Regions from separate parts of the Tatumella sp. UBA2305 genome, predicted to be linked through region 1. Evidence: predicted binding sites of a transcription regulator. Region 1 holds the regulator's gene; the other holds the start of a gene.
The links. Region 1 encodes CRP, which controls carbon source genes, mostly activating them, when cyclic AMP is high. Its sites were predicted from a motif close to ATGTGANNNNNNTCACAT; they were not measured.
Positions count from the first base shown of each region.

Region 2: a site for CRP is predicted at 1,725-1,742, ahead of B3Z23_RS05295 (glycoside-pentoside-hexuronide (GPH):cation symporter). Genes of this name have one in related genera too.

Region 1 is NZ_DDVT01000018.1:174,028-178,245, reverse strand. It holds gene B3Z23_RS11830 (hydrolase) at 1-184, shown strand, start outside; gene B3Z23_RS11825 (YheU family protein) at 187-408, shown strand; gene B3Z23_RS11820 (phosphoribulokinase) at 494-1,363, shown strand; gene B3Z23_RS11815 (OsmC family protein) at 1,400-1,804, opposite strand; gene crp (cAMP-activated global transcriptional regulator CRP) at 2,104-2,736, shown strand; gene B3Z23_RS11805 (YccS/YhfK family putative transporter) at 2,801-4,218, shown strand, end outside.
Region 2 is NZ_DDVT01000012.1:46,041-50,258, forward strand. It holds gene B3Z23_RS05285 (YbfB/YjiJ family MFS transporter) at 1-59, opposite strand, end outside; gene B3Z23_RS05290 (D-2-hydroxyacid dehydrogenase family protein) at 508-1,473, shown strand; gene B3Z23_RS05295 (glycoside-pentoside-hexuronide (GPH):cation symporter) at 1,958-3,397, shown strand; gene B3Z23_RS05300 (family 43 glycosylhydrolase) at 3,415-4,218, shown strand, end outside.

The sequences.
Region 1 (4,218 bases):
TGAGGATGATCCATTCATGGTGCCGGATGTGATACCTAATCCGGAACATCTGTCGCCGAGCATCACTTATCAGTTGTCCCCATATGGTGGGCACGTTGGCTTTGTCGGAGGATCTCTGACTCGTCCGGTCATGTGGCTTGAACAACGCATTCCGCAATGGCTTTCAACCTGGCTGGATAAATAATCGTGATCATTCCCTGGCAACAAATCTCCCCTGAAACCCTGGATAACCTGATCGAGTCCTTTGTGCTCAGAGAAGGCACCGATTATGGCGAATATGAGCGTACACTGGCTGAAAAAACAGCGGATATTCGTCAGCAATTGAGTGCAGGGAAAATTGTCGTCGTTTGGTCAGAATTACATGAATCTGTAACTCTGATGCCTGCCAGTGATTTCAGGGCTGAGTAGTAACTTCTCCTTACTGACAGATGACACACGCTGCCAGACATGCTAACAATGCTGTCAGCCGTATCGGTCCAGGGAGCAAATTTTCATGTCCGCCAGACATCCTATTATTGCTGTGACCGGATCCAGCGGGGCCGGTACCACAACGACCAGCCTTGCCTTCCGTAAAATATTCCAGCAACTCAACATTCATGCCGCTGAGCTGGAAGGTGACAGCTTTCACCGCTACAGCAGACCAGAAATGGATGTTGCCATCCGCAAAGCCCGTGACTTAGGGCGACATATCAGTTACTTCGGCCCCGAGGCGAACGACTTCTCATTGCTGGAACAGACCTTTAACGAGTACGGCCTGCAGGGTACCGGCCGTTCACGAAAATATCTGCACACCTATGATGAAGCGGTGCCCTGGAAACAGGTCCCCGGAACATTTACTCCCTGGCAGCCACTGCCGGACAATACGGACGTGCTGTTTTATGAAGGTTTACACGGTGGAATTGTCACTGAACAGCATAACGTTGCCGATAAAGTGGACCTGATGGTAGGCGTAGTGCCTATCGTGAACCTGGAATGGATTCAGAAACTTGTCAGGGATATGCGTGAACGAAGCCACTCCAGAGAAGCAGTGATGGATTCAGTGGTACGCTCAATGGATGATTATATTAATTACATCACTCCACAGTTCTCACGCACCCACATCAATTTCCAGCGGGTACCGACTGTCGATACGTCTAATCCTTTCGCCGCCAAAACCATCCCTTCACTGGATGAAAGTTTTGTCGTGATCCATTTTCGTGGTCTGGAAGAAATTAACTTTCCCTATTTACTGGCCATGATCCAGGGTTCGTTTATTTCACATATCAATACACTGGTGGTGCCTGGCGGGAAAATGGGGCTGGCCATGGAATTGATTATGACTCCCCTGGTCAAACGACTCATGGAAGAGCGTTGCCTCAACTAAGGTCACGGGTGCTACCTGGCACCCGTGACCGCCTTGTTAGCGATTAATCACTTCAAAACTATGGGTAATGTTCACTCCTTTACCCAACATTAAAGATACGGAACAATACTTTTCTGCAGATAGCGTTACTGCCCGTTCAACGACGTTATCCGAAAGATTATGGCCGCTGACAATAAAATGCAGATTGATATGGGTAAACAAGCGAGGAGCTTCTTCACGACGTTCAGAAGTCAGCCTGACCTCACAATCAGCAACCTCATGGCGGCCTTTCTGCAGAATAGAGACCACGTCAATGGCACTGCAACTTCCGGTTGCCATAAGGACCATTTCCATCGGACTGGGTGCCTTATCGCCTGAGTTTCCATCCATCAGAACCTGGTGTCCGGACGCAGACTCCCCGATAAAGTTCAGTCCTTCGACCCATTTCACACGTGCCTGCATTATGCTCACTCTCAATTGTTAAAATTTCCGCCAGATTACTCCTTCAGAGTATAAACAGCAATCTGCCCCAAATGACAAAAGTCAGACAAGACAACAGGAGACAGTTTCGTCAGGGTGTGCTACAAACAGAGGGTAGAGTTTTTTTACCCGATGACAACTATGGCTAAACGAGCAGGATCGTCAGAAAGGAGCCTGACTGATTGTCGTGAATGCCAGCCGAAAATGCCCTATGATTTCAGCGCCCCACAGGAGCTTACCCCCTGTGTTTCCGGCACGATTACAACAGAGGATAGAAGAGAATGGTTCTTGGTAAACCACAAACAGACCCTACATTAGAATGGTTCCTGTCCCATTGTCATATTCACAAATACCCCTCCAAGAGCACACTTATCCATCAGGGTGAGAAAGCGGAAACCCTTTACTACATTGTTAAGGGCTCCGTCGCAGTTCTGATTAAAGATGAAGAAGGAAAGGAGATGATCCTCTCTTATCTGAATCAGGGCGATTTCATTGGAGAGTTGGGATTATTTGAGGAAGGTCAGGAACGAAGCGCCTGGGTACGTGCCAAAGTGGCATGTGAAGTTGCGGAAATTTCATACAAGAAATTTCGCCAGCTCATCCAGGTCAATCCCGAAATTTTAATGCGCTTGTCATCTCAGATGGCCCGGCGCCTGCAGGTCACTTCTGAAAAAGTAGGCAACCTGGCCTTCCTTGACGTGACTGGCCGTATCGCTCAGACGCTACTTAACCTGGCACGACAGCCGGATGCTATGACTCACCCGGATGGAATGCAGATTAAAATTACCCGTCAGGAAATTGGCCAAATCGTCGGCTGCTCCCGCGAAACAGTAGGACGTATTCTTAAAATGCTGGAAGATCAGAATCTCATCTCCGCGCATGGAAAAACGATCGTCGTCTACGGCACCCGTTAATTTGTGATATGCACGGCAGGCCCCTGCCGTGTTCCGTTTTACTGTCTACCTGCGGTTGTATCTGATGTGGCGCAGAATTATTTATCATCCGGAAGTCAATTACGCACTGCGTCAAACGCTGGTCCTCTGTCTACCCGTTGCGATTAGCTGGCTGGCGGGAGATCTGCAAAAAGGGCTGCTCTTCTCGCTGGTTCCCGCATGCTGTAATCTTTCCGGGCTGGACACTCCGCACCGTCATTTTTTTAAGCGCATTATTATTGGTGGATCGTTGTTTGCCTTCAGCAGCTTTCTGCTGCAATGGTTGTTGCAACATAATGTCCCACTACCATTTATTGTCGGAATTTTACCTCTGCTGATTGGTGTTTGCGGCGAAATCAGTCCATTACATGGCCGTCTGTTGCCGGGTGCGTTGATCGCCATGACTTTTACGCTCAGTCTGGCTGGAAGAATGCCGGTATGGGGCCCGCCACTATTATATGGCGGCGGAACATTATGGTATGGACTGTTTAACTGGTATTGGTTCAGACTGTCAAAAGATCAGCCGCTGCGGGAAACTCTTAGCCTGCTGTACCGTGCACTGGCTAACTATTGTGAAGCGAAATACGCACTACTCAGCAGTAACGATTATGATAAATCGCTGCCCGAACTGTTGAATTATCAACAAAAAGTTGTCGATCTGATAAATACTGGCTATCAGCAAATTCATATGCTTTCGGCGGAAAAAAACAGCCGCGAACGCTATTTAATCCGGACATTTATGATGGCCGAAGATTTGCAGGAACACATTTCTGTCACTCTTAGCCAGAGCAAAGATGTCAGGGAACTGGTGGAAAAAAGCCAGTCAGCGGACATAATCAAGCGTAATGCCGGGCAGGTGGCTGAGCAGTTAAGAAAGACAGCGGACAATATCCTGTATCACCAGATACCCGGCAAGTTTTCGATGAGTGAATCCCTGGAAGAGTTACAGAATATCGCCCGTCGGTATCCTGACAATCCTGTCGGACAATTTTACTCTTATCACTTCAGTAAAATAGCCAAAGTGCTGCAATCAGGGATGCCGCTTTATCGCCGTGATATTATGGCAGATACTCAGCGTCGTTTACCTTTTTGGCCGGCGTTACGCAGCTATTTGTCATTTAAATCGACGGCTCTGCGTACTGCAGGACGTTTCTCCGTGATGCTGATGGCAGCCAGTATGTTGGCCCTGTCGCTGAATATGCCAAAACCTTACTGGGTACTGATGACCATTATTCTGGTCAGCCAGAATGGTTATATCGCCACCCGGGTACGAATCCAACACCGTGCCCTTGGCACATTTGCCGGGCTTATTATTGCGGCCTTATCATTGAAGCTATCTACCCCGGAACCGGTCATCCTGCTCACGATGCTGGTGATTACACTGTTCAGCTATCTTTTCTCACGCCAGTATTACGGATGGGCGACGATTGGTTTTACCGTGACCGCGGTATACAGCCTGCAGTT
Region 2 (4,218 bases), on a different contig from region 1:
GCAAAACGCCCATACCCCATGCCTGTAACCAGTACTACAGCGCCTGCCAACGCCATCATTCTGGCTTTCGCCTCTGACTTATCATTGTTTAGCGAACCCACACGGCCTCCAAAAGGGTATCTGTCACTTTGACTATATTCTCTAAATAGGAATTCGTAGTAAATATAAATCTCAAAATGAGATATAACAAGCAAAATAACCGTGTACCGGGCCGCCACGAGGCGTTTTTCCCTGGGGAGCAGGCTAAGCTGTGCTGAAACGAACTCTGTACAACAGGCTGTCGGAGTGAAAATACCTGACTTGCGACTTATAATTTTATTCTGAGGTAACAAACCCGTAACCTTGCAGGGTCAGGTGCCATTTACAGAAGATATTCCCGGGGTGACCAGGTTGTTTTAAGGGATGTTCCGGGGAATAAACTGCGATTATCAAGCTAAATGACCGGACACTGATTTTGCTTCGCTCACTGGAATTCCACGGTTTATACATTCACAGGAAGGTCAGGCTATGCAGCCATATAAATGTTTTATCCTTGATGATTATCAGACCGTGGCTAAGAAAATGGCCGACTGGACGCAGTTGCCGGACAGTATCAGCGTCCATACTCTTCATTCGCCGGTCAGCAGCCCTGAACAACTGGTCGTGTTGCTGAAAGAGGCGAACATTCTGGTGGTGATGCGCGAGCGTACCGCCATCACCCGACAACTGCTCAGCCAGCTTCCGTTGCTAAAACTGATAGTGACCAGCGGGATGAGGAATGCGTCCATCGATATTGCGGCCGCGACTGAGCTGGGGATCACCGTGTGTGGTACCGAAAGCAGCAGCGTGCCTCCTGCCGAACTTGCATGGGGACTCCTGCTGGCCCTGGCACGGCAGATTTGTAGCGAATCGTCAGCGTTAACGACAAATGGCCCCTGGCAAAGCAGTCTGGGAATGACCCTGCAGGGTAAAAAAATAGGCATTATCGGGCTGGGGAAAACCGGGAAAATCATTGCCCGCTATGCGCAGGCATTTGGCATGGATGTGTACGCCTGGAGCAGTAACCTCACCGAAGCACAGGCCCAACAACAGGGGGTCACTTATGTGGCTTCCAAAAAACAGATTTTGCAACTGGCGGACGTTATTACACTGCATCTGGTCAGTTCACCTCGTAGTCACGGCATGATTAGTTATTCCGACCTGCAACAGATGAAAAAAACTGCGCTGTTAATCAATACCTCCCGCGCAGAACTGATCGCCGAAGGTGCACTCATCAAGGCACTGGAGAACGGTGATATCGCAGGAGCCGCAATTGATGTTTTTGAACAGGAACCTCTGCCCGCAGGCTCTGCTTACCGCCAAACCCGAAATCTGCTGGCCACTCCGCATCTGGGCTATGTCAGCGATACGAATTATCACACCTACTTCGGTCAGGCGATTGAAAATATCCGGGGCTGGCTCGACGGAGAACCTGTCAGGTGCCTGGCTGACTGATTGTTCGCCTGAATGTTCAGCGACTCTGGCGCCTGCGCTTGAAGGTGCCGACTATCGCCCTGCGCAGAAGTTTTTATTAGCTGTGCTATGTCTGTCTGGCTCAGTGCTTTACTGACCAGAGTCGCATCATCCACTTCCGGGTCCGCAGACGGTGTTAGACCGCTGAGATTTTTTCCATATCCCGGGGGTTATCCTTCAGTCATGGTTTCTCTGCCCGGAAGGGCAGTCCCCTGACTGTCGGCTGTCAGGAAAGTTGATCCTCTTCACATCCCTGACAGGCGTAGCTGTTTTGTCCATAGACTAAGCGATAACTTCCAGATTAGCTGCCTGCACCTGAGGGTATGGTTAATCATAGGTTTGAATCTCACACCAGGCTGTTGGCCGGTGACCGGTACACCGCTGCATATCTGCCGTTTTCCCTGACAGGCAGACTGCCCACAGTCACGAACTTTTGTCGGGGATGGCCAGGAAAAGGATGAACCCCATGTCAACGTCATCACTCTCTTTGCGTGAAAAAATAGGTTACGCCTCCGGAGACGCGGGATGTAACATTATTTTTGGCACGATTATGTTGTTTGTCAGTTTCTTTTATACCGATGTTTTCGGCTTATCACCGGCGATGGTGGGAATATTATTGCTGTCGGTAAGAATACTCGATGCCGTGGCTGACCCGATAATGGGAGTGATTGCTGACCGCACAGTTTCCCGCTGGGGCCGTTTCAGACCCTGGTTATTGTGGGGGGCTGTTCCCTTTGCGATAGCCAGTATTCTGATGTTTACCACGCCGGACTGGAGTTATCAGGCCAAAGTCATCTATGCCTTTGTCACTTATGCCCTGATGTCGATGACCTATACCATGGTAAATATCCCATACTGCTCACTGGGCGGCGTCATCACCAATGATCCGGTCGAGCGCGTAGCTTGTCAGTCCTGGCGGTTCGTGATGGTTGGCGTAGCCACCTTGTTGCTGACCCTGTCACTGCTACCCATGACCGAATGGTTTGGTGACGGCAATAAGGCCAGAGGCTACCAGTCAGCGATGATCGTGTTGTCGCTGATTGGCATGTGCCTGTTTTTCTTCTGCTTCTTCAACGTTAAGGAGCGTATCCATGCGGCAGTACCTTCACATGATGCCTGGCGTAAGGATCTACGGGATGTATGGAAAAATGACCAGTGGATTAGAATGTTGGCACTGACGTTATGTAATGTCTGCCCGGGATTCATCCGTATGGCCGCGGTAATGTATTACGTGACCCGGGTGATGCAGCAAAGTGCCGGATTTGCCACCTTCTTCATCAGTCTTGGGGTGGCCGGCATGATGATCGGCAGTATGCTGGCACGACCTCTGACCGATCGCTGGTGCAAACTGAAAGTCTTTTTCTGGACCAATATCGTGCTGGCCCTGTTTTCAGCCGGGTTCTGGTTTGTTAACCCGCAGGCGGTGGGGCTGGTAACCTGCCTCTATTTCTTACTGAATATCCTGCACCAAATCCCTTCCCCGTTGCACTGGTCGCTGATGGCCGATGTGGATGATTATGGCGAATGGAAGACCGGTAAACGTCTGACCGGAATCAGCTTTTCGGGCAATATTTTCTTTCTTAAATGCGGTTTGGCAATTGCCGGTGCACTGGTCGCCTTCCTGCTGTCACATTATGGATATAACGCCAGCGCTGCCACCCAGTCCCCCCAGGCGCTGTCAGGTATTGTCATGCTGTTTACTTTGATCCCTGCCTTCGGGTATCTGCTGACCGCCGGAGTGGTCAGACTGCTGAAAGTTGACCGCAGTCTGATGAAACAGATCCAGTCTGATCTGGAAAAACGGAGAAGAAATTATTCCGGTATTGCTGATCTTTATCGTCAGGTAAAAGCGGAACAACGTGAGCGCCAGACAGTCACCACCGTCCGGCCGCAAATGCTGTCATAACATTAACAGGAGCCGACATGCAGAACTGGCCAAATCCGTTTATAGAACAACGCGCGGACCCGTTTATTATCCGCCACCAGCAGTACTACTATTTTGTCGCTTCGGTGCCTGAATATGACCGGCTGGAAATTCGCAGGGCAGCCAGGCTGGAAGATTTGCCGTCGGCTCCGCCAGTGGTGGTCTGGCGTAAACCCGACCATGGACCGATGAGCGAGCTTATCTGGGCCCCTGAACTACACCTGATCAACGGTAAATGGTATCTCTATTTTGCCGCGGCCCCGACCCGGGAGCTAAGGGATAATATGTTCCAGCATCGTATGTTTGTGCTGGAATGCCAGGGAGAGGACCCGCTGACCGGTGATTGGGTCGAAAAAGGTCAGGTAACGACCCAATATGATACCTTTGCTCTCGATGCCACCACCTTCCATCATCAGGGCAGACAGTGGTATCTGTGGGCACAAAAAGCTCCGGATATCGCCGGAAATTCAAACCTGTATTTGTCTGAAATGGAAAACCCGTGGACGCTCCGTGGTACTCCGCTGATGTTGTCACGCCCGGAATATGACTGGGAATGCAGAGGTTTTCTGGTGAACGAAGGGCCGGCGGTGATTAAACACGGTGAACGCTTGTTTGTCAGTTATTCCGCCAGTGCGACTGACCAGAATTATTGTCTGGGGCTGCTGTGGATAGCTTTGGATGCGGATCCGTTACAGTTAAGCCACTGGCACAAATCACCCCGGCCAGTGTTCACCACCAGCCAGGCCAATAAGCAGTATGGCCCCGGCCATAACAGTTTTACCGAAACGGAATCCGGAGAAACG